DNA from 3 places in the Alteromonas sp. G4i13 genome. Region 3 is predicted to be linked to each of the others. Evidence: predicted binding sites of a transcription regulator. Region 3 holds the regulator's gene; each other region holds the start of a gene.
The links. The regulator LexA, encoded in region 3, represses DNA repair genes until DNA is damaged. The targets are predictions, from matches to a motif close to TACTGTATNNNNATACAGTA.
Positions count from the first base shown of each region.

Region 1 (10,418 bases), on a different contig from region 3:
AGGTCGTCGACTTTAGCGCGACTGTTACAGTAAATAATGCCGCTACCTTCTTGCTGTTTTACGTAAGCAACAACTTGATCAAAGGCTTTGTACTTGCTCATTACGCGGTAGCGAATATTGGGTCTGTCGAAGCTGCCTTTATAAACCAGCGGGTCGTTAAGGTTTAGCTGCGTCAGTATGTCTGCTTGGGTGGCCGAATCTGCAGTCGCTGTGAGTCCAATAACAGGAATAGAGGGGAAGCGGGATTTTATTTGCCCCAGAGCGCGATAATCCTGCCTGAAATCGTGCCCCCAATGGGAAACGCAGTGCGCTTCATCAATGGCAAATAAGGCAATGTCGGCGTGCGCAAGCGACTGCTGAAAATAGTACTGCATTAAACGCTCAGGCGACACGTAGAGCAAGTCGAGCTTTCCTGCTTGAAGTGCGTCATTTATGCGTGCTTGTTCGTCTGTTTCTAGCGTTGAATTGAGATAGGCAGCTTTTACGCCCAGCGCTTTAAGCTGTTCTACTTGGTCCTGCATAAGCGATATAAGTGGTGACACAACAATAGCGGTGCCCTGGCGCACTAACGCAGGAATTTGATAGCACAGCGACTTGCCACCACCTGTTGGAAGCAAAACAAGTGCGTCTTTACCTTCACATACTTGGTGAATGACTTCGCCTTGACCGTCGCGAAAAGCATCGTAACCAAATACATCTTTTAAGACGGTTTCTGGTGTTTTTACACGTTGCGTTTCTGGCGCTAATTCTGATGGAGCTATTGCAGTTGTCATGGCGCTGGATTTTACGCGTTTTTGGCGACGTCTTCACGGGGCAATTTAAAAAACTAGACTAAAATTCAGCGATAGTCCTGATCAGAGGGGCAGCAGCTCTTATAATTTATTTTGATTCAATATCATTGGTTGGATGAATTTCCGTCAAACTTACGTTCGGTAGTAATGTTGCTTATAAGCACATTACAAATATCAATTCATCAAGGAAAGCGAGTGGATAACAAAACGACTAATAAAGACGAAGCTAAGGGCAGCGAAACACTAAACCATGAACTAATGATTAAACATGTAATTGCGCTTTTTCGTGATACTATGCCGTTTAACCAGTTGCTGGGCTTGGAATTTGTTACTGAAGGAGAGGGGCTGGATACACAGATCTCCCTGCACCTTGATTGGCAACCAGCGCTGACCGGCAATCCAATGCAAAAAATCCTACACGGCGGTGTAACAGCGACTATGCTAGACACCATCGGTGGTTTAGTTTCAATTGTAGAAACCATCAAACAAACCGCACGTGAACACCTTGCGGACCTTCAAGTTAGATTGCCCACCATGGGCACGGTCGATATGCGCGTTGACTACTTAAGGCCGGGAAGATGCGTGCGCTTTGTTGCGACAGCCACGATTATACGCAAGGGCAGTAAATTAGTGGTTTGTAGAATGGAATTGCACAATGAAAAAGGCGATCATATAGCCTTTGGCACGGGAACATATATGCTGGGATAGCAGTGTCTTAATAGGTTTGCATCATCCCACAATGCCTGTTGTTACGTTGTGTAAAGGAAGTGAGCGGTATTAACGGGAGGTGTAGCATGGCAGAGCCATTACCAGATTTAATTGAAGAGATTGTTACCGAAAGTATGGGTGACGATCCGGCGACCTTGTTAGCCACCCTTGCGGGGCAGGACGAGGTATACATCGCATCACTGTTAGAATCGTTGCCCGTAGAAAAACGTTTGGCGGTATGGGAAGGCATTCCTCGCGACCGTAAGCTCGACGTATTGGTTGAGATGCGTAGCGACCCCCGTGAAATTCTTATCGACAATACGCCGCACGACGAATGGGCATCTATTTTTGCTGATATTGACGCAGAAGATTTACTGGAACTACTCGATTCATTGCCAAAACGGCTTGTCGATATGGCCTATGAATCACTTGATTCTAAAGAGCGTAAGTACTTCAGAGAAGCGACACAATTCCCCGATAACCAAATAGGGCACTGGGTTAACCACGAGCAGTTAGTGTTACCTTCGAACGCGAAAGTGCGCGAAGGGCTACGCTTATTAAGACGTGACATACCTCAGCATTGTGACAGCATTTTTTTGGTGAACCGCTCAGGTCAATTTTCCGCGCTAGTTAAAATTAGCCACCTCTTCAATGCGCAAGATCACGTGTCGCTATTCGACTTGTCGGAAGAAAGTGTGACGACCATTCAAGGGGCGGACGACACTATGAATGCGTCGCTACTTGTTCAACGTTCTGGGCTTGCGTCGCTGCCGGTAGTTGACGAAAACAACAAGCTTCTCGGCCGATTAGATGTGACCTCTGCAAGTGAGTTGGTCAACGAGTTTTACGAACGCCAAGTGATGGCTTCGGCGGGTATGGATGAGGACGAAGATTTATTCTCGCCTGTGGCCAAAAGTGCGAAAAATCGTGCCCTTTGGCTTGGCATTAACTTGCTTACCGCATTTTTAGCCTCGTGGTTTATTGGATTGTTCGAAGGCACCCTTCAACAAGTGGTTGCCCTTGCGGTACTGATGCCGGTAGTGGCAAGTATGGGAGGCATTGCAGGTAGTCAAACGCTAACCCTGATTGTACGCGGCTTGGCGTTGGGGCAGGTCACGCCTGCCAACTTACGGGCGCTGATGGTGAAAGAGCTTAAAGTAGGCGGCGTTAATGGCGTGATTTGGGCCTTGGTAATTGGCGTTGTTGCTTATTTCTGGTTTACCGATGCCATGTTAGGGTTGGTTATCTGTTTGGCCATACTGTTCAACATTGTAGCCGCCGCACTTGCAGGCGTGTTTGTACCTGTAATATTGGACAAGCTGAAAATAGACCCAGCACTGTCGGGGTCGGTCATTTTGACTACCGTAACCGACATTGTAGGCTTTGTAGCCTTCTTAGGTTTGGGCACACTGTTTCTGCTGTAGCACCATTCCCGCGATAAACCTTGTCCTGTTTTTTCATGACGAACGCATCTTAGGCCCCATTGAATGAGCACATTTAGTGGGGCTTTTTCATTTTTTGTTAATTGCGTTTCATTAATTATGCCGCTTGTTACACGTCCTTTGCCGCATTGGAAAGCGTTAAGGGTTGTGAATTCACCTAACCTGATAAACAATACGCGCCTTCTTCCCCCGAATTTCGTTGGAGTCAGTCTTGTCTAAGCAAGCCAGTGCCGCTCAAGTCGGCGTTATTTGTGCAATTGCCGCATATAGCATGTGGGGTGTCGCACCTGTTTATTTCAAACAGTTGATGGTATTGCCGGCAGCTGAAATCCTGATGCACAGGGTAATTTGGTCTGTGGTGCTTTTGGTTGGGCTTATAGCCGCGCTAAAGCAGTGGCCCAAAGTGGGCGCCGCCTTTCGCAATAAGCGCGTTATGCAGATTTTATTCGTTGCAGGGTTGTTACTCGGGGCGAATTGGCTCTTGTTTATTTGGGCAATTAATAACGACCATATTCTTGATGCAAGCCTTGGCTATTACATCAACCCTCTTATCAACGTATTTTTAGGGCGACTTTTCTTAGGTGAAAGGTTGCGTAACTTACAGCGTGTAGCCGTTGGGCTTGCCGTTATTGGCGTGGCTATTCTTATTTTCTCTTATGGCCACGTGCCGTGGATTGCCCTGGTGCTTGCGGGAAGTTTTAGTGTGTATGGCTTATTGCGCAAGCAAGTGGCTGTAGACTCGCTACCCGGCCTATTCATTGAAACTTTAATGCTCTCGCCATTCGCTATTATTTACTGGGTCTTCTTTGGCTCTGAGTACAGTAACTTATTTAATAACGACGCCACGCTAAATACCCTTATTTTAGCGGCTGGCATTGTAACTACCGCGCCACTACTTTGTTTTACCGCTGCAGCAAGGCGCATAATGTATTCAACGCTGGGCTTTTTTCAGTACATTGGCCCAACGCTTATGTTCATTCTGGCGGTTTACCTGTACGGCGAACCGCTTGAAGAGTCGCGCTTGGTGACCTTCGGCTTTGTGTGGTTTGCGCTTATCTTGTTTAGTGCAGATTCGCTAGTTAATTACCGCAGTCAGCGTAAAGCGCGAAAGCTAGCGGTGGAGTAGGGGCTTTTGCGCACCAGTCTTTAATTAAACGTCGGACAGCTAAGCGGCAGTTGATTGAGTGAAAAGCTAAAGCAGTGAAGCTTGCTCTTGCTGAGGAACATCTGGTGGTTCGCACTTCACTTGGTTACGCCCACTATTTTTGGCGGCGTAAAGCTGCTTGTCGGCAAGGCTTAGTAGCTTATCTACGCGCTGAGTGTGGGCGCCACTTACCCCAATACTGCAGGTCACTTTAATGTCGCTTTTAGGCAGTTGAATAATTTCCGCTTCCACCACTTTTCTGAAGTCGTCTAGACGCTCACAGGCTTCTTTTAGTGGTGTTGACGGCATGTATATACAAAACTCTTCGCCACCAAAGCGGGAGATAATTTCGTCCGGAAAATAAAACTCAATAAGGGCCGCCATGGCTTTTAGCACAATGTCACCTGCGTCATGGCCATGGGTATCGTTTATCGATTTGAAAAAGTCTAGGTCAATAAGGGCGAGAGCGTGATCCTCAGACAGGTTTTGGTGTTGTACAGTAACCATGTAGAAGAAGTGGCGCCTGTTAGGCAAACCTGTTAAATAGTCGGTGTTGGCCACACGACGAATTTCTTCAACGCTCTCAATATATTCCACGTTCTGCATCACGCGACACAAGAACTCTTCATGACAGTAGGGCACTCGCAAGAAGTCATTTGCACCACTTTTAATAAAGTGCGCAGACATTAACATGCCTTTGCCTCCAGCAACGCCCATAATTGCCAGCTGCTCTTTCGAAAAGGCTTTTCTTAAACTGGCGACAAAGTGCGTGCCTGTCATATCAGGCAACGTGTTGTCAGTGATAACAAGACGTACGTTTTTGTGTTCAGACAAGCATTGCATAGCGTCTGTAGCCGTTAGGCATTCAAACGCAATAAAATTATGGCGCTGAAGTAATGAAACGGTTTTTGAGCGCAACACCCGATTAGTGCTTACCACGACGACACCAGTAGACTTGTTTTTTTCTAATCGGCTAATAAGACGATTGAGGTAGTCGTAGTTCTGCGAATTTTCTTTGGGAATGTAATCGACAACGTCACGTTCTAGGACTTTATCGCGAATAGCGCTATCTAAACTTTCTGTTGTAGCAATGGTGGGAATGAAAGACTCAACAGTAAAGTCGATGGCTTCGCCTTTTGGTGCATCGGGAAGCGAGTATGCAACAATAGCACACAGAAAGGTTTCCGGCATATTTTGCGAAAACCGTGCTTTGCCTTCTGTCAGCGACGTTGCGCCAACGGGGGTAAGACCAGCCCGGCGTACTAATTTCGCTATAAGTTCAAGGTTGCCTTCACCATTTTCGATGATCAGCACGTGTTGCTGCATACATTTCAACTTAGGTTTAGGCTACCTTGCCTATTAATAATGTTACGCTTTCTCCAGCTTTGCGTAAGCAAGTACCAGCCATTTGCTGCCAAATTCGTCGAAGTTTACTTGAACTCGACCGTGCTCACCACTCCCTTCGTAGTTAAGTACGATCCCTTCGCCAAATTTACGGTGTACAACTCGCTCACCTAAACTAAAGCCCGTTTCTTCAAAACTGGCGTGCGACGTCGCTTGGCTAAAGCGGTTGTGCACGGGCCGCGAAATAGTCGATTTCAGTCTAACCTCTTCAACGCAGTCTGCTGGCATTTCGCGAATAAATCGAGAAGCAGTATGATACTTATCTTGGCCATAGAGTCGACGACTTTCTGCATAAGTAATATACAACTTTTGCATTGCTCTGGTCATACCAACATAGCAAAGTCTGCGTTCCTCTTCCATTCGACCTGGCTCGTCGTTAGTCATTTGGCTAGGGAACATGCCTTCTTCTACACCTGCTAAGAATACCAGTGGAAATTCAAGGCCTTTAGCGGTGTGAATGGTCATCATTTGCACGGCATCCTGGTCTTTATCCGCCTGGGTTTCACCTGCTTCCAGCGACGCATGAGCTAGAAAGGCTGCCAGAGGCGACATTTCTTCGGCTTCTTCAGGCACGATAAAAGTTTTACATGCAGTAACCAATTCTTCTAAGTTTTCTAGACGTGCTTGGGCCTTTTCTCCGCGCTCTGCTTGGTACATGGCGTACAGACCAGACTGGCGAATAGCCTTATCGGCTTGTTGGTCAAGGGGCTCATCTAACGTGGATTGCTCTAGCTCAGTAATTAGCAACACGAAGCTTTGCATAGCATTTAGCGCGCGGCCTTTAAAGCCACCTTCATTAATGAGCAACTGACACGCCTGCCACATTGAACAGTTGTGCATTCGCGCGGTGTCGCGCACTTGCGATAAGGTTTTCTCACCAATACCGCGACTTGGGGTGTTTACTACACGCTCGAAAGCTGCATCGTCGTGCGGGTGGCTCACCATACGCATATAGCCAAGGGCGTCTTTAATCTCTTGGCGTTCGAAGAAGCGCAGACCGCCGTATATGCGATACGCCAGCCCTTCGTGCAGCAAGGCTTCTTCCAGTACTCGAGACTGGGCGTTGTTTCGATAAAGAATAGCGGTATCAGTAAGGGCGTTGCCTTGATTAAGCCAATCTTTGATTTTCGAAACAATAAAGCGCGCTTCATCTAGCTCGTTGAAACCCGCATATACAGAAATCAGCTCGCCTTGCGCGTCTTCCGTCCAAAGTTCTTTCCCTAAACGGCCCGTATTGTTGTCGATAACCGTGTTCGCCGCTTTAAGAATGTTTCCTGTAGAGCGGTAATTCTGCTCAAGGCGAATAGTAGTAGGCTCGTTGAAGTCTTTCAGGAAGTGCTGAATATTATCTACGTTCGCGCCGCGCCAGCCGTAAATAGACTGATCGTCGTCGCCAACAATCATAATGTTATTATTACCACCACTACACAGCATACGAAGCCATGCGTATTGGATATTGTTGGTATCTTGGAATTCGTCTACTAACACTGCACGGAAACGACGTTGATAGTGGGCTAATACTTCTGGGTTTTTAGCCCATAATTCATGTGCGCGTAGCAACAGTTCAGCAAAATCTACCAAGCCTGAACGGTCACAAGCGTCTTGATATGCCGCATAGACTTCGCGCATGGTCTTTTGAATATGATCGCCGTGGGTTTCAATGTGCTGAGGGCGCAAGCCTTCGTCTTTGTTGCCATTTATGTACCACTGAATTTGACGAGGCGCCCAATGCTTTTCGTCTAGGTTCATGGCCTTCAGAATGCGGCGAATAAGTCGATACTGATCATCCGAATCAATTATCTGAAAATTCTCAGGCAAGTTGGCTTCTGCATGATGCGCGCGTAACAGGCGGTGTGCAAGCCCGTGGAAGGTACCAATCCACATATTGTGCAGGCTGCGACCCATCAACGACTCTATTCGGCCGCGCATTTCTTTGGCTGCTTTATTGGTAAAGGTCACTGCCAAAATAGAAAAAGGGGCGATGTTTTCGACTTCCATTAACCACGCAATGCGATGCACTAATACGCGGGTTTTACCACTGCCCGCGCCAGCCAAAACTAGGGCGTTAGATAGTGGGGCTGCTACTGCTTCACGCTGTTTGTCGTTTAGCTCGTCTAGCAGTCGAAATACATCCATAGTGTGGTACCTGTTAGTTGATAGTGTTATACATTCAGCAGCGCGCTATTATGCCACCTGCCTGTTAATTTATACAGTCCAGTTTTTCCCAGTGAAGATAAATTTCAACGGCATTATACGTTCGTGTGCAATCATGATTTTAAGTATTATTTAATGAAAGATACGAGCGCTCTGAACGTTCTATTAAATTAATGGAAGCACTCAGTTAGACGCAGCGAGAGAGCAGAGTGCTTTAACGATGTGTACATGTACGATACGGTTATTAGCTATAACGAATTAATTCGATAAATTGATCGAATTATGCGCTTGGTCGGTATCACATCGGTATTGCATCACATCAAACTCAGGTAAACTTTTACGCGTTCCCTTTTGTCAGCATAGATATGCCCAGCAAGGAACAAGTTTAGATCGCTTACCCAATTTTCTGATAGAACACAGCATTTTTATATAACGGGACATGCTCATGACCGCACTTACAACGCCCATCGATTTTTGGTCTACGCTAAAACAAGAAGCGCAAGTTGTTGCTGAAAAAGAGCCTTTGCTGTCTAGCTATGTGCATGCCAGTGTTCTTGCACATCACAACTTTGAATCGTCGCTTAGTTTTATTCTGTCGAACAAAATGGCAGACGACGTCATGCCTGCGCTCGCCATTCGCGAAGTTTTCGATGAAGCTTACTTACTTGAGCCAGGCATCAGCGAAGCGGCTATTGCTGACATTCTAGCGATTAAGGCGCGGGATGCGGCGGTCAACGATTACCTTACTCCCTTACTTCACTTTAAAGGTTTTCATGCTGTGCAAGTACACCGCATGGCGCATTACCTTTGGGTTCATGGGCGTCATCAGCTTGCTTTATTCTTACAAAGCCGCAACTCGGCAAGCTTTGGTGTAGATATCCACCCTGCTGCGCGTATAGGTAAAGGCGTCATGTTTGACCATGCAACTGGCATTGTAGTGGGCGAAACTGCAGTGGTTGAAGACAACGTATCTATTTTGCAGAGCGTTACATTAGGTGGTACCGGTAACGAGTCGGGCGACCGCCACCCTAAAATTCGCCAAGGCGTGTTAATTGGCGCTGGCGCCAAGATCCTTGGAAATATTGAGATAGGTGAAGGCTCAAAAGTAGGCGCTGGTAGCGTTGTACTCAATAGTGTTCCAGCTCACGTTACTGTGGTGGGTGTTCCAGCTAAAGTGGTTGGGAGACCGGTTTGTCAAAGCCCATGTGAATCCATGCGCCAAAACGTACTAGAAGATAACTCCCACGTATAAAATTGGGGTCAGAGTACATTTCTGCTTTCGTAATAATGGGGTCAGAGTACATTTTTGTCTTCAGCGTATTTGAGCGATTAAATGTACTCTGACCCCATTATTTGAGGGTTATTGTGTTGCCGCCTTTTTCTTTTGATGCGTAGAGTGCCCGATCGGCGCGCTGAATGAGCGTCTCGAGTGTATCGCTTTGCTGCATAAGAGTGACGCCGAAGCTCGATGACAATGACACTTCTGAAATAACGATTGCGTTTATACCTTCACGTACCTTTTCCACCAAATTAAGGGCGTTTTGCTCGCTGATATTAGGCAGAAGCAGTACAAATTCGTCGCCGCCGAAACGGGCAAAAACATCAGCTTTACGCACAATATCCTTCGTCACCTGACTTAATCGGCGCAATGCGTTGTCGCCGTCTACATGGCCTAATTCGTCGTTAATACGTTTAAACTTATCTAAATCAAACATAACGAAATAAAGCGAGCTTCCAGATTCACGGCTCTGAGCCATTTCTAGTGCGCTGCGCTGGGCCAAATACTCCCGCGTATAAGCTTGGGTTAAGGTATCCACAAAAACACGGTCTTTGAGCAGAGCATTGTCTGCTTGTAACTGAGGAATGGCTATACCAAACAACGCGTTGGCTGCAATAACGTTGAGTGCAAACTGATACACTTTGACGTAATCCATTAAGGCGAATATATGCACCAGCAAAACAATGCATAGGCTGCTTATTGCAAGGCTTATAACATTGCGCTTTGTACTTTCAGTACACGCTATCCACATGTGGGTAATGGCGAGAAAAAAGATAGCAAATGCACTGTCACGAGACTGGGTAAGTTTTGCCAATAACATGACGAATAGTATGAGGGCCAAATTGATTGCCACTTTTTTAAAGTAGCTGTGTAAATCGGATGAAGCGCAGTTAGAAAATGCCAAGAGGTCTATTTTAGAAGCCGCACTTATTTTTACTAACAAGCCAGCAAAAAGAGGTGCAAGCACAACAACACCAGCCATATCCCCTATCCAAAAGGGCAGCATCGCATCTTTAATATCCGCCGCTGACATCTGATTAGTGAGAACAAGTGAACCAATGACTAGTTGCGTAGCAACTAACGACGAAATACAGCCGATGATTAAGAACGAGACGATTAATTGGGGTGTGGTGACGTCGGGCTTTCTCAATAGATGGCCGAGAACACTGGCTCCTGCATAGTAAGGGAGCATATGTGCAACGCCGAATAACACGCCGCCCCACATCATTTCTACGTTACTTAACGGCAGCAAGTAGTTATGACCATTCCAGACGGTAATCGCAATGGCGGCCACCATAATAGGCACTACCGCGCGCCAACCTAAAACTAAGAAGCATGCAAGGGTGTAGCCTGCCGCAGGAAACCAAACACTGGCGTGTTCAGTGTATTCAACAATGCGTCCAATTTGCCATATGGCAATCCAAGACAAGATAATAAATACATCTTGATACAAGCCAGACAGTGGCTTAAACGGCCAAAAAGAGCGACCTGTCTCG
Region 1 covers NZ_JBHNYX010000008.1:78,694-89,111, reverse strand. The annotation lists gene recQ (DNA helicase RecQ) at 1-773, opposite strand, end outside; gene ACFI6J_RS05685 (thioesterase family protein) at 987-1,499, shown strand; gene ACFI6J_RS05680 (magnesium transporter) at 1,586-2,923, shown strand; gene rarD (EamA family transporter RarD) at 3,153-4,067, shown strand; gene ACFI6J_RS05670 (GGDEF domain-containing response regulator) at 4,134-5,411, opposite strand; gene uvrD (DNA helicase II) at 5,454-7,625, opposite strand; gene cysE (serine O-acetyltransferase) at 8,089-8,895, shown strand; gene ACFI6J_RS05655 (sensor domain-containing diguanylate cyclase) at 8,993-10,418, opposite strand, start outside.
Region 1: a site for LexA is predicted at 7,685-7,704, ahead of uvrD (DNA helicase II). Genes of this name have one in related genera too.

Region 2 (10,418 bases), on a different contig from region 3:
AAGGTTGATAGCGAAAATGAGACAACGTTGTGTGGCAGGGTTAAATCAGCGGCAAATGGTCCCATTTGCGGAAAGCGACGAGCAACGTTTTTAGCGGCATTATATTCCACATCTAAAGCATCTACTTTATCGCTCTGTAGAAGGTTAAGCCCATCATAAATACTGTTTACGCCTGTTACCTTAACGGTACCGTTCTTAATTTGCTGTTCCCACTTTACAGGGGAAAATCCGTCTGGCGTGGCAAGTTTTGTTATATGAGTAATTCCTTTACCAAGGTTATCTGTTTTAACCAAAGTCACGGCGAATGTTTCTGCCAGAGGTTCAGAATATACTTTGTTAAGGCTATGGGTTATTTGATCATACCATCTGGCGTTATCAGGAAAGACAAAGTCTACATTGCCTTTTTTCAATTCTATTTGAAGGCGTTTAACTGGCATGCTCAAGTATACAAAGCGATGTCCGCTTTGCTTTGAGAATGCTTCAAGAATAGCCCAACCCAACCCCTTTTCATGATCCGATGAAAAGTTGTAATACGGATAATATTCAATATTTTGAGCGCCTACGATATAGGTGTCGGCTGAAACAAAAGGACTTGAAAGTGTGCATGTAACTGGCAATACCGCCATTTGCACAAAGCGACGAATACTATTTCCAAACCTCTTCAATTTTCAATCCTTGTTCTATCAAAAGCTTCTGAGACAACTGCTCGAAAGGGGTTATTCCGTATTTTGTTTTTATACTATCAATTAATTCTGGATTTGAGGATATGAACTTATTAAGTTCACTAATAATGTCTTGATGATAAAGCGTAGATAGGGAAAAAGGAATTTCATTATGTGGAAGCGTCAAATCTAAAGTAAATGCATCTTGCTCATATGATAGAGGAGCAGATCGCTGGCTAACGAAATACTCTAAATCTAACCCGTCTACACGTTCTTGGTACAAAAGCGCCAAGCCTTGTTGAATATCCGTAACCCAAGTTATTTGGGTACGTTGAGTGTCTATTCTTTCTTGCCAATTTACCGGTGTGAAGCCTAACGGCATGGCGAGGTTTTTTATCTTTTCGATGCCTTTCCCAGCGTTCTGTCGTTTTACAATTGTCCCCGTTACTGCGCTGGTTAATGGGAGGGAAAAGTACTTGTCATTTGAAGTGGTAATGCTGTTATACCAGCCTCTATTATCAGGGTATACAAAGTCAACATTACCTTTAACTAACTCGAGTTGAAGCCGTCTTATAGGCAAGCTTAAATACACAAACTCGTGTCCCGAAGCTTCAGAAAAAGCTTCTAAAATTGACCAAGCAACCCCTTTATCTGTTGATGATGCAAAATCGTAATGGGGGAAATAAGCTAAGTTTTGTGCGCCAATCACATATTTATCTGCATAAATATTAAGGCTAAACAAACAGCCAATGAAAAGCCCAATACATCGCATCATTCTAAACTCCAAAATGACTACAGCAATTTACAATATACAAATAAATTATCTTTGAAGCATTTCCTTGAGAGGAAGTTTTTTAATACAAAAATAAATCGCATAGCTATACACCATAATTTATCGTTTTGCGGGTGTAAAATACTCAGTGAAAATCTCTTGAACTTAATGACAGCTTTTCGAGCCACGGCGTCCGATCAATAAGCTTACCTGCGATGATATGAATAACTCCCTCTTTGGAGCGTTCAATAATACCATTTACCTGTAGCAGTTTAGCTTTTAAGAATGTTTGTTGCTGAGCACGAGCGGTAGCTTGCCACACCACAACGTTCATATTGCCTATATCATCTTCTAAAGTTAGAAAGGTAACGCCTGCGGCTGTACCCGGGGCCTGTCGACCTGTTACTGCGCCGAGTACTTTTACAACAGATTTATTGGTCTTGTCTTTAAGCGAATTGGACCAGCTTATGTCTTTAAGCTTATGTTGCTTTTTGAGTAAAGAAATAGGGTGGTTATTTACCGATAAGCCGGTTGAGGCATAGTCTTCTAGTAAATTTTCTGCCTCAGAAGGCGTAGCGCCGAGCGGTGTGGTATTTTTATCTGCATAAAATTCGTCGGTATCGAAAAGTGGTAGACGGGTTTGGGTATCCATAATTCGCCAGCGGGTTTCATACCGATTGCCTGAAATCGTGCGAAGGGCATCGGCGCTGGCCAGTGCCTCTAGTTCGTGACTTTTAAGCGATAACTGCTGTAATTGTTCAACATTGGTGTAGCTTTTGTCTGAACGGTTTTCCACGATAAGCTGAGACGATGCTTCACTTAAGCCTTTAATAAGCTTAAGACCAAGCCGAATGTGTTTTTTTTGGCCTTGTACCACCAGAGAATGCTCAACGTCAGATTGGTTAACACAGGGCGCTTCTACCCGTATGTTGTGACGCTTAGCATCTTGAACTAACTGAGACGGAGAATAAAACCCCATGGGCCAGCTATTTAACAGCGCTACGTAGAACTCAACAGGAAAGTAAAACTTCAACCAGCAAGACACATAAGCTAATACGGCAAAAGATGCTGAGTGCGATTCAGGAAAGCCGTAACCTGCAAAGCCTTTTATTTGTTCAAATAAGTTGTGGGCGAACGTACTGTCATAGCCTTTATCCGTCATCCCCTTAATAAGCTTGTCTCTGAACTCAAAAATTCTACCGTCTTTTTTCCAGCTCGCCATGGCGCGACGCAGTTGATCGGCTTCTCCGCCACTGAAGCCAGCTGCAACCATGGCAAGCTGAATCACTTGCTCTTGGAAGATAGGCACGCCCATGGTTCGAGACAGAACTTTCTCCACATCTTTAGATGGGTAGCTAATGGTTTCGTTGCCGTGTCGGCGTATCAAATAAGGGTGGACCATATCACCCTGAATCGGACCTGGCCGTACAATGGCTATTTGTACGACCAAATCGTAATAGCGACGAGGTTTGAGCCTTGGCAGCATAGACATCTGAGCCCGTGATTCTATTTGAAAAACGCCTACCGTATCGGCCCGACAAATCATATCGAAAACCTGTTTGTCATCTCCGAGCTTAGTAATGAACGGAATACTGGTTTCAACAGGGTATTGTTTATTGATAAGAGAGAATGCACGACGTATAGCGCTCAACATCCCAAGCGCCAGTACATCCACTTTTAAAAGGCCTAAGGTTTCAATGTCGTCCTTATCCCACTGAATAATAGTACGCTCTTCCATCGCGGCGTTCTCAACAGGAACAAGATCGTAGAGCGGCCCTGCGCTAATAACAAAACCGCCTACATGTTGCGACAAATGTCGGGGCGTGCCCAGTAAAGCTTCGGTAAGGGTAATTAACTGCTGCACCCTAAACTCTTCAGGGTTTAGCCCAAGCCCCGCCAGCTGAGATTTCCACGGAATAACGCTGTCTCGGCGATTAATCTGCTTTACCACAAAATCAAGCTGTGATTCGCTAAAGCCCAGCGCCTTGCCCACATCTTTAAAAGCCGACTTAAAGCGATAGCAAATAACCGTAGCCGCGATAGCGGTTCTTTCCCGGCCGTACTTTTGATAAATGTATTGGATGACCTCTTCACGGCGTTGATGCTCAAAATCCACATCAATATCTGGCGGTTCGTTACGCTCTTTGGAAATAAAGCGCTCGAACAGCACACTTATTTGCCTTGGGTCTACTGCGGTTATTTCCAAGCAATAGCACACTACCGAGTTGGCCGCAGAGCCGCGCCCTTGATACAAAATACGTTGTCGCTTGGCAAACTGAACAATGTCGTAAATGGTTAAAAAGAAATACTCATACTCTTGCTCGTCAATAAGCGTAAGTTCTTTTTCTATGGTTTGGCGAATATCAGGGGTTATACCTTCAGGAAAGCGCACTTTTATACCGGCCTCTACACGTTCCCGCAAATACGAAGTGGGCGTATACCCTTCAGGTACAAGCTCCGCAGGATAGTGGTAGCGCAGCTCTTCTAAAGAAAATGTGAAAGCGTGAGCAAGGGCATTGGTATTGGCAATCCATTTCTCAGGGTAAAGCTTCTTAATTTTTTGTACGGTTCGCAGACTACGCTCTGCATTACTCAACGCATCCCGACCTATTTTGTCTACACTGGTATGCACGTTAATAGCATGCAATACATGTTGAAGCGGCAGTCTGTCAGCGTGATGCATGAGTACACCTGTACAGGCAATAACAGGAAAAGGATAGGCAGACTGCAGATGATTGTAATGCGCAAACCTGTGGTGATCCCTTCCGTCTAATAGGCGCTGAGCGCCAATATAGGCATCAATACTAGGGTGTTTTTGCAGCCATTCAGCCCAATGCTTGTCTTTAGCTTCTTTGCCGCTTGGTAGCCAAATGAATTTGCAATGGCGAATGGTACGCAAGTCCCACTCAGCTAGTTGGTATTCACCTTTATCAGAGCGACGCCTCGCGTTAGTAATAATTCGGCATAGTTCGCTATAGGCCGCTTTGTTCGGGCACAACAGCACAAAAGATAAAGTGTCATCAAATACAAAGTAACTACCCACAATAAGCGTAATCGGTAGGCCCTGATGCTTAATTTCGTCGAAAGCCCGTACCACTCCCGCTACTGAGCATTCATCGGTAATGGCAAGTGCGTCGTAACCAAGGAAAGAAGCCGTGGTAACAAGCTCTGCGGGGGAAGAGGCACCGCAAAGAAAACTATAATTGCTTTGGCAAAAGAGCTCACTGTATTTCATGATATTGCCTTTACCTTTTTCTTTAACCGCATACCGCTAGCAAAAAAGGCCCTGCACCCACCAGCGGCTCTCTTCATCTTTAAACACTAAAAGCCTTACGCATTGCTCAGTTTGGGCGATGAAATAATCACGCTTTGTTGGGCTGTCATGCCACCACTCACTGTGTAATCGCACGGGGCCAAAGCAAATTTGGGTAGCCTGAATAAGCGGTTTAGGTACATCAAAGGTGAAGGTAGGCGTAATGTCACTGCTATAAGCGTAATTACCGGCACAGTTACCGACGCTCGGCTCCGTCACCGTCATATATTCAAATTGATGGCTGTCGGCAGCGCGAGGTTGAAACGTACTGTTATCGCCTAGCTTCGCGTTTAAGCGCCCAATTAATTGCTTTTGTGCAATATCGTTAAATCTGTCGCTAAAAAAATCGCCATTCTGCGTATCCATTTCTTCAAATTGCTGACAGGTAAGCGCAATGGCTGTAGCTGGCTCAGGCAACACCAGACTCTCAGTTTTAAGACTAAATAACGGCAGCCAACTTTTTACTGATGACTGAGGAAGCGCCGAACGTATATTAATATCCATTACAGGTGCTTCTCTGAAATGAATATGTACGCTGATGCTGGATGTATATAAGTTTCTTGCCCGTAAATAGTGAGATAAATGCTCAAACTGCTGGGTGACAAAAGGGGTTAGATGCTGCGTGTTTTCAATATCAAAAGGCAAGAGGATAAAATTATCGAAGTGCTCCAAAGGCCTAAATAACGTAACGCGTGGAAAGGTTTCTCCCCTTAACGCAGTAAGATACATAATGGTGTTATTGTCAAAGCGCCGCCCCAGCTCTTGTACCGGCATGGCAAGCAACTGTTGTACGCAGGAAACGCCCACCCTTGCCAATGAGTCAATGACCTTGGGAGATAGAGCCGTAAGAGAAAGCGGGCACGCACTTAGCGCTTTTTTTATGTCATCGGATGTATGCAAGTAAGTATTAAATTTATGAAGCGCTAATACTTTTGCGGCCTCAATTGTCCATGCGCTAGCAAAATGATAGCGAATATCTGCTTCTGCCAGAGCTTGGGTTAAAGTTTTCCACAGTGGCTTATGACCGCCATAGTAATGGGTTAGGTTATCTAGCCTTACTGCCAGACCGTTTACACTATTTGAGTGAATGTGGTTGTCTAATACGATGTCAGAAGCCAGTGGGTAAAGCCGATGGGCTAACTGCGTCAGCATATGCTTTTCGGCTTCTTCACTGAAAGGCAGAATATGTACGTAAGGGCATAGCGCCGCCGCTTGAGCTAGCCCATGCCCAATTTCAATACCTTCTTTTCTCGCAATATCATTACACTGCGTAATTTTGTTTGTTTTACTGCAGTACACCGCAACGGGGGTATTCGACGCTAACGATGAATACTGGTTATTAGATTCGTGCCTCGGCAATTGGCTATGGGCACGTTTACTTCTAGCCGCTTTGATGTGGCTGTCTAAAGTTAGTTGGTAGCAGTAAATATAAGCCCACAGCATCATTAGCTCACAGAGTGTAATGCCTGATCGGAAAGTGTGTTGTGTGCCATGGCCCATTTAATAGCCTGATTGTCGGGTGTCCACCGATGGGAAATAACAATGTTATCTTTGGGCCACCCATGACGCTGCTTGCGTATGTTCACTGCCAAAGCGTGGGGTTTACCCTTTAGCGCGATATCCAACGTAATGGGTAATGCACCGTCGCTTTGATTCGAAGGAGTGGCTTGTGAATCACTTAAGCTGGCCTTCGGATAACCTAACTGTGAGGCCTGCTGTTGCGGTGGAGTATACAGTAAGCACAGCGCATCATTATGCGTTGCTGCTACCTGTAGGCGTCGTGCTTCTTTTTGATTTACAGCATTACTCCACAGCACTACGCAATGGCAAGCCGTACTTTTTAAACATTGCTCTGCTGCCCACAACGACTCTTGTTCAGAACCTGGTTTTACTACCAGCACTTGTTGCGCTTTAAGCCCCAAGTTTTCTAACCACGGCGACTGTAGTAGCCCGGGAGGGTTAATAAATACCACCAGCTTATGCGTACGGTGTTGGCATATAACCTGTTTAAAGAGTGAAAGTTCACCCATGCCGGTTAACGAAGAGATACGGACAAGACCTGTAGATGCAACGCCACCGTTAAGTGCTTTATCCAGACGCGGAAAACCCAGTGAAAACTTGGTTTCACTTTGTCTCTGATCTCTGGCCCGCCAAATATGCGGGTGGTTATTAAGCACGGATAACGATTTATTCATGGTACTCAAAATAAACTGTATTTTTATACAGTATTATAGTGCAGCAATAACCCTTTTCAAGACAAAAGGTTTTTGGCTTGTTGTTTTAAGTGCTAACTTACTGATTAGTCTGGAAAGGTAAAAAGATTAAACTTTTAAAAGAGTGGGAACATGGCTAGGGTCGCTGACCTTACTACATAGCAACGCAGACGACCCTGCCATACAGTTAGCACTGTATAAGCGCTAACGAGGGACACAGAGTAAAATGTTACTCTTCAGATGGTTCTTTTTGAGCCTTTGCAGTCGTGCCGCTTACTGTTGCTGTAACGGTTTGGCAAAAAGCAATGAAGCCGTCGGCCGTATTTTTTGACCACACCATACGCACGTTGCTAGGGAGTGCTTTCACCACCTCACGAATTTCCTCAAGCGTCACTTCTTCATTAAGCAACACTTTATTCAGCGATTCCTCAAATGACATCCCTTTCTCACAACAGGCCATGACGATAGTCGAAAAGTTGCGCATAAGCGGGTGCAGCGCATTGTATTGAGTTTGGTCGATAAGGCGGCTTTTATAGGCACTTTCAATACGCGCAGTAAGATTTTTCTCTAACGCATCTGTAACAAGAACAAGGTTGCGATAAGCATACGTAACCTTGTTGTTGGTCTGTTTATTCGAGTGACGCAATAGCGCCAGCTCTTTCTGTAAATTCTGCGCTCGCAGCACAAAGTAAATTAAAAACAGGATAAGTAATCCAATAACACCAAATGCAACGATCATGTTTATTGTGCCTTTTGTTCTTCTATAAACGTATTGATGTTTTGCTCCAAGATAAACAATGGAACTGAGCCGTTTTCTAACACGGCGCGGTGGAATTTACGCACATCAAAACGCTCGCCTAATGCTTTCTCTGCCTTCTTGCGAAGGCCTTTAATTTTGATTTCACCAATCTTGTAAGACAAGGCTTGCGCTGGCCAAGAGATATAGCGGTCTATTTCAGTATTTACGTTGTGTTCTGAAAGCGCGGTGTTTTCCATCATATAATCAACCGCTTGTTGACGACTCCAGCCCATCGTGTGCATACCGGTATCCACAACCAAGCGACACGCACGCCACATTTCGTAGCTTAAGCGACCGAAGTTGTCGTACGGCGTTTCGTAAATACCTGCTTCAATACCTAAAAACTCAGAGTACAGACCCCAGCCTTCACCAAACGCTGAAATATAGGTGTTACGACGTACCATAGGTAAGTCTTCAAGCTCTGCTGCCAACGATATTTGAAGGTGGTGGCCAGGCACTGCTTCGTGCAATGTCAGTGCAGGCAATGCATACAAAGGGCGCTTATCGAGGGCATACGTGTTTACCCAGTAATATCCTGGCTGATCATCGCGGCTAGGATGAATGTAACGGCCCGTTGTATATTTGGGCGCGATAGCGTCTGGTACAGGCGCTACACCGTAGGGTGTTCTTGGCAGATACTCAAAGAGCGAAGGAAGTTTTGCGTCCATTTTCTTTGCAATAAACGACGCCTCTTTCAGCAAATCTTCAGCGCTGGTGGCATAGAATTGCGGGTCTTCGCGTAAAAACGTAATGAATTCGTTAATGTCGCCATCAAAGCCAAGCTCATCCACAATTTGCTGCATTTGCGCGCGAATGCGTTTTACTTCAGACAACCCTAAATCATGGATTTCCTGAGGCGTCATATCCGTGGTGGTGTAATGCTTGGCTCTATTGGCGTAATACGCCACGCCATCAGGCCAGTTATTCGCGGCAATATCTTCACGGGCACTAGGAATGTATTCATCTACCATGAAGTCGTAGAACATTTGATACGCAGGCAATACGCTGCTATTTATGGCAGCCTTGCCTTGCTCCGTTAGCGCTGATTTTTGCTCGTCAGTAAAGTACTCTGGAAAACGGGTAAATGGAGAATAAAAGCCACTGTCCTCGGCATTTTCAACAATGTATGACGCCACCGAGTTCTCAAACCCTTTCAGCACGACTTTAGGCTGCGTGTAGCCTTCTTTTAGCGCCTGTTTCATATACGCAATTTGTTGGTCAAAATAAGGCTTAAGCGCATTTAGGCGGCTAATGTAGGCCTGATAATCTTCTACGCGCTTAAAGGTGGATAAATTAGGAAGCGAGGCCATTGCACCGTGAAAGCCATATTCTGAATTGATAGGCACTAAATGCGCGCGATACGTATATTCGTCCACATAGTTAGCTAAACGATATTGTTGCATCAGCAAGGCAATATAAGCATCAGTAGAGATGTCTTCTTTTTTATACTGACTTAAGGTCTTTTGAAAAGTACGCCATTGTTCATTTTGTGCTTTCAGGGCTTTGGGAGAGTTGTCTGGTAATACGTGAGCGAGTGAAGTATCGCCTTCGCGAGAAGCTAGAAGCGGGGAAACCGAAAGCTCGTATTGCCAAATGTCATCAAGTAGTTGATACAAGCTTTCATCGTTAAGGTCCTTTGCAGATGAGCTAACGCTGCAAATAAATAATAATGCTGCTAAAACATAGCGATACATAAGGGTCTCCGGCAACCTTCACCGGAATGACCCGGCGGTTACTCTTTCGTTGGTGTATATATTGGACTAGGGAAAGCAGTTACTTTATCAGATTTATTTTCTAATTTAGTAATTTTGGCTGAACCTTTTTTATTTACGGCGTCAATGCGCAAAATGTTGTGCATCGGTACATAAGTTTTTGTTACTTCAGAAAATTCGGTTTTCAACCTTTCATGACTAGGGTCTACAACAACACTTGTGTGAGTATCCCACACAAAGTCACCTATCTCGATAAAGCCAAACAAAGCGCCCTGCATAAGGCTTTTCACGTATAACTCATAGCGCTCACCGTTGCTGATGAACTGAACGCGGTAAAGAATGTCGTCTTTTGACATAGATGCTGCTCTTCACTAAAAAAATATAAAAACACCCGGAAGCTGAGCCGGCATGCGACTGGCAATTTTACCTTGCTCATAAAATGCGAGCAACGGTAGGAAACACATGGTAAACGTAAGCAGTTTAATGGTATTCCGCCTATTAACTGCGTTACCATGATGCACACTTAGTTATATGGTGAAATTAGAATGATAAAAAAACTCCTTATAGGTAGTGCAATGACAGCAATGACCTTTGCTGCTACTGCCCATAACCACGCATCGACAGACAATGCTTTTAACCCTGATACACAGCGAATCAAATCGCACCTGTTTTTCCTAGCAGATGATTTGCTTGAAGGTCGTGACACGGGCTCTCGTGGCCATGAAATTGCGGCGCTATATATTGCGACCGAATTTGCTAAATATGGTTTGAAGCCAGCGGGTACAGACGGCTACATGCAAAACGTAGCGTTTCGCAAAGCGAATCTGGTTCAAGAGTCTCCCAAGTTTACTTTCACGCAAAACGGCGAAACCGTCGATTTTGACTACCCGAAAGAATATCTAGCTAGCCCGAGCTTGCTTAGCACCGAGGCCAACCTAAAAGGTGAA
Region 2 covers NZ_JBHNYX010000074.1:951-11,368, forward strand. The annotation lists gene ACFI6J_RS20705 (substrate-binding periplasmic protein) at 1-665, opposite strand, end outside; gene ACFI6J_RS20710 (hypothetical protein) at 646-1,449, opposite strand; gene ACFI6J_RS20715 (error-prone DNA polymerase) at 1,580-4,669, opposite strand; gene ACFI6J_RS20720 (Y-family DNA polymerase) at 4,706-6,193, opposite strand; gene ACFI6J_RS20725 (recombinase RecA) at 6,193-6,942, opposite strand; gene ACFI6J_RS20730 (hypothetical protein) at 7,190-7,699, opposite strand; gene ACFI6J_RS20735 (DUF885 domain-containing protein) at 7,702-9,453, opposite strand; gene ACFI6J_RS20740 (DUF1820 family protein) at 9,492-9,827, opposite strand; gene ACFI6J_RS20745 (M28 family metallopeptidase) at 10,017-10,418, shown strand, end outside.
Region 2: a site for LexA is predicted at 6,956-6,975, ahead of ACFI6J_RS20725 (recombinase RecA). Genes of this name have one in related genera too.

Region 3 (10,418 bases):
ACCCAGACAGAGTTGACGATGACGTCGCGGGAGAGCTTATTTCAGCGCCTCCCGGTGCTTCGTTAAATGCGGAAGGTCTGATGACCTGGAATGTACCTGCGAATCAACTTTTCAACGCTCAAACTTATATGTTTAGTTTCGCTAGCTTAGACGGAACTGAATCCCAACAAACGCTCGAAATCACTTCTTATGCGGACAAGGCCCCGGCTTATGCTCGTACTACTGTGATGACACCAATTTATAATCACGGCTTTGCTATTGCTTCGACCAATGGTGTAAGTGAACTTATCACGGTAAATGCTCGCAACGTGGGCGCATTTTCGCTAGAAGGCAATACGCTTAAAAATACCTATGTGTATCCGTATAAACTGCCAACTAAAGGCGAAATTAGAAGCGTGCATACCCAAGATGTTGATGGTGACAATAATGATGAAATCTACCTTCTTACTCAACAGGGATTGTCTGTAATAAAAGACCGCGAAAGTAACGCAGAAGCGGTGTTTATTATTGAAGATAGTATTATTTCTGGCTTATTTTACGACATCAATGGTGACGGAGTTGATGAAGTTGCTTATTTATATGGGAGCGAATATTACAATGCGACTTCTATTGCCATTGTAGATGTTCGCACAGGTGAGCAGTTGCAACAGTACGATATTGACAGCGTCAATAACCTTGCTTTTGGTAACGTAGATGACGACGCATCGATAGAAATGGTAACGAACAATGGTTATGTATTTGATATCGAAAGCGGTGCCAACCAATGGCTATACGGTAGCGGGTTCAGCGACGCATTTGTTGTGCTGGGTGATATGAATAACGATGGTGTAGATGAAATCATCGGTGCCGATAGTTGGAATGATATCTCAATCTACTCAGCAGTATCGAAAAGCAGTTTGGCAACGGCGGAACATGGTGACATTTGTGATATCGCCTATAGTAAAGAAAGCCCAGCTACAGAAGGAATAGTGGTTGTCTCCGAGTGTCAGTGGGGACAAGTTAGAGGTTTTGCATTAGAAGCGGGACAAATCTCTGAGCAGTGGGCTCTTAACCACAACACTTACAGTGGCATGTCACTTCTCATTGACGATTTAGACAATGACAATGTGGACGACATTATTTGGACTGGTGAGAATCAAATTTTAGTAGCGCAACAAGATGCCAACGGTGAATATGCCTTATCAGATATAAAAGGTGCGCCGCGCGCGAGTAGATATCATGCCGCGGGTTGGGCACCTTATGGCGATAATGATGAAAGAGCCGTCTTTGTTAGCGATACAAGTAGTTACGAATCATCTATTCAGATTTTATCGGTAGATAAAGAGGATAACTTTGCGATAAGTGCTGAGGTTGGCGAAGATGTCTATAACTATAGCAAACCGGTCGTTACAGACTACAACAATGACGGTGTGGGTGAGTTACTAATAGGGGCACTGGATTATAGTTCGTCGTTTAATGTCGTGAGACTTACAGATAACGCTATTCAGTGGACACTGAACAATAATCAGAATAGTGAAATTTCGTTTATTGAAGCCATTGACGTAAATAACGATAGTTACGCCGATGCAGTTATTATTGAGAACAATCGACTTAAAGCGTTTGATATCGAGAATCAGGTGCTTATCGACTCAATCATTAACGATTTTTCAATTAATGCGCTTGCTGCCTCTGAAAAAGACGGTGTGCATTATTTTGCTGTTGGGGGCTATAGTTCGCTCAAGCTCTATAAAATGCAGGATGGTGAATTTGTTGGATTGAATGAATTGGAAACCAATTGTGACCAATTGCTCACGGTAAATTTTGATAGTGATAGCGAACTTGAATTTGCGTGTTTAAATAGAAACTACAACACCATCAATGTTTATGACGTGGCGAGCGATGCATTAGAACTCAAAGACGCTATAGCACCGTCATTCTACCCTCAGTATATAGCGGCTGTTCCAACGACGTCGTCTAATCAGTCGATTCTCGCTATCTACCAGCCTAACGAGAATGACTATTCGTACAATTATTATGACAGCATCGCATATCGCGTGGTTGAGGTTGATAATAAAGGCAATGTGGTGTGGCAAAGCCCTGGACTTGGGCTCGATAATGTTGAAGGCATGCGCACACGTCAAAATAGTGATGGGGAGCTGGAGTTACAAATTAGTAACCCGAACATGGCTCTTCTCGTAAAATAAGAGGAAAGCACTTGTCGTAGGCTATTGCAGATCGCAAAAGACGCGGCAAGTGCTTGTTATTTAGTTTTAGGTGTATATACTTACAGGAACTGTATGAACAGACAGGTCTTTTATGCGCCCACTCACAGCTCGACAAACCGAAGTTTTAGAACTTATTAAAACAACCATGTTAGAAACGGGAATGCCGCCTACTCGTGCGGAAATAGCCCGTCAGCTTGGCTTTCGTTCTGCTAATGCAGCAGAGGAACATTTGAAAGCATTGGCGCGTAAAGGCGTGATTGAAATTTTGCCTGGTACGTCTCGTGGCATTAAGCTCAATATCCCTCTTGATAACGACGCACAAGAAGAAGAAGGCCTACCGTTAATTGGGCGTGTTGCAGCCGGTGAGCCGATCTTGGCGCAAGAGCATGTTGAATCGCACTACAAAGTCGATCCTGCACTGTTTCAACCCCATGCCGACTTTTTGCTACGCGTTAACGGTATGAGCATGAAAGACATTGGTATTTTAGACGGTGATCTTCTCGCTGTTCATCGCACCACTGATGTTCACAACGGTCAGGTGGTTGTGGCGCGTGTAGATGAAGACGTCACCGTAAAGCGTCTAGAGAAACGCGGGCGTGAAGTATTGCTTCATGCTGAGAATGATGAGTTTGCACCAATAAAAGTTGATTTAGCGACTGAACATTTTGCGATAGAAGGCATTGCGGTGGGTGTGATCAGAAACGCTGACTGGATGTAGTATTTTAGCTTGTTTGTATAAAAGCGGCGCGTTAGCCGCTTTTTTTATGTCTTTTGTTCCTGTTTTTTTCTTCAATCTGCCAACTTAGGTTTTATCCTGCCTAGCAAACCTGTTGGTTTTCTGCGCGCTTATTTTTATCATTACTCACGTTATTCTTTCTATGAATGCTTCAAGTATTTTCCATTTTTTATTTTGAATTTTGTTTGAAATCGACATTGAGTCATCGATTACTTATTGATTTCTTAACTAGTTAGTCGAGCATTTACTTTAACCCCGTGTTCAAAATGCCTGTTTGATTCCAAGGGCATCCCACAGCAATGGCTTTCTCTTTTTGCACGTGAAATCCCCCGCGACCATTTTAGTAAATGATTAAAAATTAACCACTTCGTTAAATTTTTAATAGAAAAGACTAGACGGCGCGACATTATTGCGCAATTCTTATACAGAGATTAACAAAATAATAACAATGACTCTAAATTTGTTTTACAAGTTGAGGTTATGGGTCAATCGTTCGCAAACCATTTGGTAGGGCATCGCGCAAATTAATCAGCGTCTTTGACCACGCCATTACGGAGGTGCTGAGTGAAACAACTAACGACCGTTTTCGCAAAATGGTGTTCTAGTATACCAATTTTGCTTTTTTCCCCTTTGCTTTTTGCGCAAGAAGCAAGCGAAGAAGCCTCTTCGCTTAATTTGAGACGCGGTGCTACCGACATCAGTGGGCAGGTATACGACCTCCATATGTTGATGTTCTTCATTTGTGTAGGTATCGCGGTTGTAGTTTTTGGCGTGATGTTCGCCTCAATGTATCTACATAGAAAGTCCCGTGGCGCCAAGCCAGCTAATTTTCACGAAAACGTGAAGGTGGAAATTGCTTGGACCGTTATTCCTTTCCTTATTCTTATTTTCATGGCGGTACCCGCAGCGAATACCCTAATTGCTATGGAAGACACGTCTGAGCCTGACATGACGGTGTTAGTAACAGGCTCTCAATGGAAATGGCATTACAAGTACATGGATAGCGATGTAGAGTTTTATTCTTTACTCGCCACTCAGCGCGAGCAAATAGAAAACAAATTTCAGAAAACAGATAACTACCTGCTGGAAGTTGACCGTCCCTTGGTTATTCCTACTGGGAAAAAAGTACGCTTTCTTATTACCTCTGACGACGTTATCCACTCTTGGTGGGTTCCTGACTTTGCCGTGAAAAAAGATGCCAACCCCGGCTTTATTAACGAGTCTTGGGCCAAGGTGAATGAGCCGGGTATTTATCGCGGACAGTGCGCAGAGCTTTGTGGTAAAGACCATGGCTATATGCCGGTTGTGGTAATTGCTAAAGAACCCGCCGAGTTTGAAAAGTGGATGGGCGAACAAGAAGAGATTGTTCGTAAAGCAAAAGAAGAAGAGCAGCGTCTACTTTCTATGAATATGTCTATGGATGAACTGATGAAAGAGGGCGAGCGAGTATACAACGCAACGTGCGCTGCTTGCCATATGCCAAATGGTGAAGGTTTACCTGGCGTGTTCCCGGCATTAAAAGGCAGCAAAATGGCGCTGGAGGATCAGCAGGGCCATATTGACATAGTGCTTCATGGTAAGTCGGGGACGGCCATGCAAGCGTTTGGAAAAATGCTAAGTCTTAAGGAAATTGCCGCAGTTATTACATACGAGCGAAATGCTTGGGGAAATAAAACTGGCGATATGGTTCAAGCCAAAGATGTAAACGCAGTGGCAAACGGAAACTAGGAGCAGACAATGAGCAAAGCAACTGAAGTTATTTCGCCAGATACCTCTGCGCCTCATGACGGTCACCTACATGATGACCATGAACACCACGATCATATTCCTAAAGGGATAACGCGTTGGTTGTTTACCACTAACCACAAAGACATAGGCACACTTTACCTGTGGTTTGCCTTTATTATGTTTTTAGTTGGTGGTGCGATGGCCATGGTGATCCGCGCTGAACTATTCCAACCCGGTCTACAAATTGTAGAGCCAAACTTCTTTAACCAAATGACTACGGTACACGGGCTTATCATGGTATTTGGTGCAGTAATGCCAGCCTTTACTGGGCTCGCAAACTGGCTTATTCCCATGATGATCGGCGCACCTGACATGGCGTTACCGCGCATGAATAACTGGAGCTTCTGGATTTTACCAGGAGCCTTTCTCATTCTATTGAGCTCGCTCTTTATGGAAGGCGGCGGCCCTGCTTTTGGATGGACTTTCTACGCGCCCCTTTCAACGACTTACAGTGGCGATTCGACAGCGTTGTTTGTGTTCTCTGTTCACATTATGGGTATTTCATCCATTATGGGTGCGATTAACGTGATTGTGACCATCTTTAATATGCGTGCGCCAGGCATGACCTGGATGAAAATGCCGCTGTTTGTATGGACGTGGCTTATCACGGCATTCTTGCTGATTGCGGTAATGCCAGTGCTCGCCGGTGCGGTTACCATGGTGTTAACTGATAAGTTCTTTGGCACGAGCTTTTTTGATGCTGCTGGTGGCGGCGACCCGGTTATGTTCCAGCATATTTTCTGGTTCTTCGGGCACCCTGAAGTGTACATTATGATCTTGCCCGCTTTCGGCATTATCTCGCAAATTGTTCCTACCTTCTCTCGAAAGCAGCTGTTTGGATACGCGTCTATGGTTTACGCCACGGCGTCGATTGCGCTGCTCTCTTTTGTTGTATGGGCTCACCATATGTTCACCACGGGCATGCCGGTGTACATGGAAATGTTTTTCATGTTTGCCACCATGCTTATCTCGGTGCCTACTGGTGTAAAAGTGTTTAACTGGGTGGCGACCATGTGGCGCGGCTCACTGAGCTTCGAAATGCCAATGATGTTCGCTATTGCCTTTATTGTGCTGTTCACCATTGGTGGGTTGTCAGGGCTAATGTTGGCGATCACGCCCGTGGACTTCCAATATCACGACACTTACTTCGTTGTAGCCCATTTCCACTATGTACTGGTAACTGGCGCGGTCTTTTCCATCATGGCTGCGGTGTATTACTGGTTGCCTAAATGGACGGGAAAAATGTATGACACAGCTTTAGCTAAATGGCATTTCTGGTGCTCACTGGTATCGGTCAATGTGTTGTTCTTCCCTATGCACTTTGTGGGTTTGGCTGGTATGCCACGCCGTATTCCTGACTATGCATTGCAGTTCGCTGATTTTAATAAATGGATAAGCCTGGGTGGTTTTGCATTCGGTTTATCTCAGCTCATCTTTCTTGCCCTGCTTATCAAGGCATGCAAAAAGCAAGGTGAGCCGGTATCAGCGCAAGTTTGGGACGGCGCAGAAGGATTGGAATGGGAAATTCCATCACCCGCTCCTTATCACACGTTTGAAACGCCACCTGTCGTTAAGTAACGGTAGGTGGAGTTGTGAATAGGTCATTCCTTTCAACCGGCAAAAGCCGATGGGAATGACATTCACACATTGCAGGTGGTGAGGGAGATAAACGACTAAGTAAGCGTTTACCAACCTTCATCTATGGATTTACCCGGAGGTCACGTGATGTCACAGCAAAGCGCAAACAACAAGATGGTTATTAAACTTGTTGCTATTGTCATTGGCATGTTTGGCTTCGGCTTTGCCCTTGTTCCCTTGTACGACGTATTTTGCGACGTTACGGGAATTAACGGAAAAACCGAAGGCACGGCTGCGGTTTATCAATCGGTTGAGATTGATGAGTCGCGAGAAGTGACCGTCGAGTTTATTACTCGCACAAATACCGGTATGCCCTGGGAGTTTCGTGCTGAAACCAAGCGCGTGAAAGTGCACCCTGGCGAACTTAATACGGTATCGTTTTATGTGAGAAACCCTGCATCAAGCAATATCGTAGCTCAGGCCATTCCCTCTGTATCCCCCGGAACGGCAGCACTGTACCTGAACAAGACTGAATGCTTCTGCTTCAATCAGCAGCCATTAGATGCGGGTAGTGAAGCCTATATGCCCATGCAGTTTTATGTAGACCCTCAGCTACCTGAAGAAATTACGTTTTTTACCTTGCAGTACACACTCTATGACGTCACAGCGCGAGCCAGTGACCTAACGACAACACCGAATCCCTTTATGGCTTCAACACCATCAAATGGCGAATAGGCCGAAGGGGTAAGGAGAAGAAAATGCAACCCGAAGTACAGAATCACGAATACCAAAAATATTATGTACCCGCACAAAGTCCATGGCCCATCGTAGGGGCCGTTGCTCTATTTCTTATCGCCGTAGGTGCGGGCAATTATGTGGTGCAAGCAACCAAAGGTGAAACAGGCTATGGCGGTCATATCCTTTTAGCGGGGATAGCAGTATTGCTCGTTATGCTTGTAGGTTGGTTTAAAAATCAAATAGATGAATCTATGGCAGGGCTTTACAGCGATCAGCTGGGGCGTTCATATCGACAAGGTATGAGCTGGTTTATCTTTTCAGAGGTGATGTTTTTCGCTGCGTTTTTCGGCGCCCTCTACTACGCGAGATTTATTTCCGTTCCGTGGCTGGGCGGCGCATCGAATAACGCTATGACCAATGAGGTCTTATGGCCGACCTTTGAGGCCATGTGGCCGCTGGTGTCAACGCCAGGCGGCACTACCACACAGGAAATGAGTGCTGCGGGGTTGCCCACAATCAACACGGTTATCTTGCTTATCTCATCTATTACACTGCACTTCGCTCATGTGGGACTAGAGCAAAACAAACGCAAACAGCTAACCCTAATGCTGGGTATCACTATCTTACTTGGATGTGGGTTCTTGTTCCTACAGGTAGAAGAGTACATACATGCGTATCGCGACTTGGGGCTTACGCTTCAGTCAGGCATTTACGGCAACACCTTCTTTATGCTCACAGGGTTTCACGGCATGCATGTGACCCTTGGCACCATCATTCTAATTGTATTGTTTTTTAGGGTCTTGAAAGGCCATTTCACGCCTGAAAACCACTTCGCGTTTCAGGCGGGGAGCTGGTACTGGCACTTTGTAGATGTAGTGTGGGTCATGCTCTACATCTTTGTTTACGTACTTTAAAAGGGAGCCCCAAACTCAGTAAGGCCTTGGGTTTGGGGTAATTAGACCGGTACCAATAGCGATAAGAATAATAATAACAATGACGGCAGAAGTGAGCACGCGTCGACCAATGTACTTACTCATAGGCCCTTTTGATGTGTCATTTTTCATCATGATTCGCATCGCCATGAACAAATTCACAATCATGTACAGCACCAACGCAACAAGGACTATTTTTATCAACATATTCACCTCTGTTTTTATTCTAATTTTGCATGGTGCGAAATAATCATGTTTTCTCGCACTCGCCACGTTATTCCTTGGTTACTCACGGGCTTTAGTGTGGCGATTATGTGCGGTTTAGGGTACTGGCAACTTGATCGCATGGTCCAAAAGCAACAACGTTTAGCTAGCATAGCGCAAAAGCAAAGTAATGGAACCTTGAGTTTAGAAGAGGCGTTGTCTCATGATGATCCTCGGGATATTACCGTATCGTTCAGCGGTGCAATAGACGCTAACCATGTGTTGCTATTAGATAATCAGATTCACAATCAGCGGGTAGGTTTCGATGTCATCGTACCGGTAAATACCAATGTCGGGTGGCTCTTGGTTAACTTTGGCTGGGTGCCTGCGCCAGACTTAACGCGCACGCTACCGGAAATAAGTTTTACAAGCCAAACGCGCGAATTAATCGGCGTGCTTAGCGTGCCGGGTAACAACCCCTTAGTGAAAGAAACCAACATGGCTTTGTCGCAAAGCCCCGCGCTGGTACAACACATAGAATTCCCTGCACTAAGCAACGCCTTAGAGCGCAAACTTTTACCCTTTATTCTTCACCTTACCACGCCTGACCCCGCGTTTATTCGTGAACATCAGGCCGTCGTAATGTCTCCTGAAAAGCACCTTGGCTATGCAGTTCAATGGTTTGGTTTAGCCATTGCCGCTGCAGCCATTGGCGGCTTTGCAATTAGTAAGAAAGGACGTAGTTATGAGTAATGCTGCTTCGAAAAAAACATTAATTATTATGGTAGCCGTGTTTGTTTTACCTGTTGTTTTGGCAAAGCTCGCACTTGATAACGATTGGTTTACTAAAGGCGCGACAAATAAAGGTCAGCTGCTCGCGCCGACCATCGACATGAGTGCGCTTTTAGAAAACGCGGAACCTAAATGGCGTTTGTTGTATGTGATGCCAAGTAAATGTGACGCAGTGTGCGAGAACGCACTTTTTAGCATTAACCAAGTGTGGCTTGCGCTAGGTAAAGAATCGGACCGTGCTCAAGCAGTGGTCGTTACTACCGCTTCAAGCGACCAAACTGCGATAGCCGCGCTAGAAGACTACCCTTTTGTCGAAACCTTACCCGTTACTACACCAACGGCGCTCGCCTCTAGCAGTGTTTATATTGTTGATACGCAAAATAACGCCATGCTCTTTTACGACATTAAAGACGATAGAAAAGACGCCGTGATGGAAAGCCGCAACATGCTTGCAGATATGAGAAAGCTCCTTAAATTATCGCGTATAGGATAATGGCCATGAAAAAATTAACCCTATTTAGTATTTTTTTGGCGGCGGTCGTTATTATTCTCGGTGCGTATACGCGTTTGACCGACGCGGGGCTAGGATGCCCCGACTGGCCTGGATGCTACGGTAATTTAACCGTGCCTTTGAGTGAGGAAAAAGTGGCACAAGCCAACGCCGCTTTTCCCGAACGTCCAGTTGAGGCGTTTAAGGCGTGGAATGAAATGATTCACCGCTATTTTGCAGGAACGCTGGGGCTGTGTGTACTGGCTATTGCCATTATTGCTATTCGGCAGCGCGACAAAGGCACGCCCGTTAAATTACCTCTGTTACTGCTGGGGCTTATTATCTTCCAGGCAGCACTTGGTATGTGGACCGTGACGCTCAATCTGCTTCCCGTCGTAGTTATGGGGCATTTGCTGGGGGGCTTCTCTGTACTCTCTTGCCTGTTTATTCTCTACCTCCGCTTGCGCAACACCGCAGGCGATGCGTCGAAAACTAAACAAACGCCCATAGCGTCAGCTATGCATGATCAGGATATTACCGACTTACCTCAAGCCAAAGTCTTTCAGCGAAACCTTAAACTTTTCGCCTTCATTGGGCTTGGCGTGCTTGTTACCCAGATTGCTCTTGGTGGATGGACTTCTGCCAATTATGCTGCGTTGGCCTGTACGGAAATGCCGGTCTGTGAAAGCGGTTGGCAGGAAAGAATTGATTTGGCAGGTGCATTCAGTGTGCCTGATGCAGACAACTATGAGTTTGGTGCTCACGATTATGGCGAACGAGTTACCATGCACATAGTGCATAGGCTCGGCGCGGTCATCACGTTTTTATACTTGCTAGCACTAGGTATAAGTGTGTTGGTAAGCCGCTACACCACAAGTAAACAAAAATATGTGGGTGCGTTTATGTTGGTAGCATTGTGCACGCAAGTGGCATTAGGACTTAGCAACATTATCTTT
Region 3 covers NZ_JBHNYX010000006.1:89,289-99,706, forward strand. The annotation lists gene ACFI6J_RS04375 (COG1470 family protein) at 1-2,183, shown strand, start outside; gene lexA (transcriptional repressor LexA) at 2,296-2,922, shown strand; gene coxB (cytochrome c oxidase subunit II) at 3,505-4,668, shown strand; gene ctaD (cytochrome c oxidase subunit I) at 4,678-6,306, shown strand; gene ACFI6J_RS04395 (cytochrome c oxidase assembly protein) at 6,454-7,041, shown strand; gene ACFI6J_RS04400 (cytochrome c oxidase subunit 3) at 7,065-7,958, shown strand; gene ACFI6J_RS04405 (DUF2909 domain-containing protein) at 7,974-8,183, opposite strand; gene ACFI6J_RS04410 (SURF1 family protein) at 8,229-8,933, shown strand; gene ACFI6J_RS04415 (hypothetical protein) at 8,926-9,465, shown strand; gene ACFI6J_RS04420 (COX15/CtaA family protein) at 9,471-10,418, shown strand, end outside.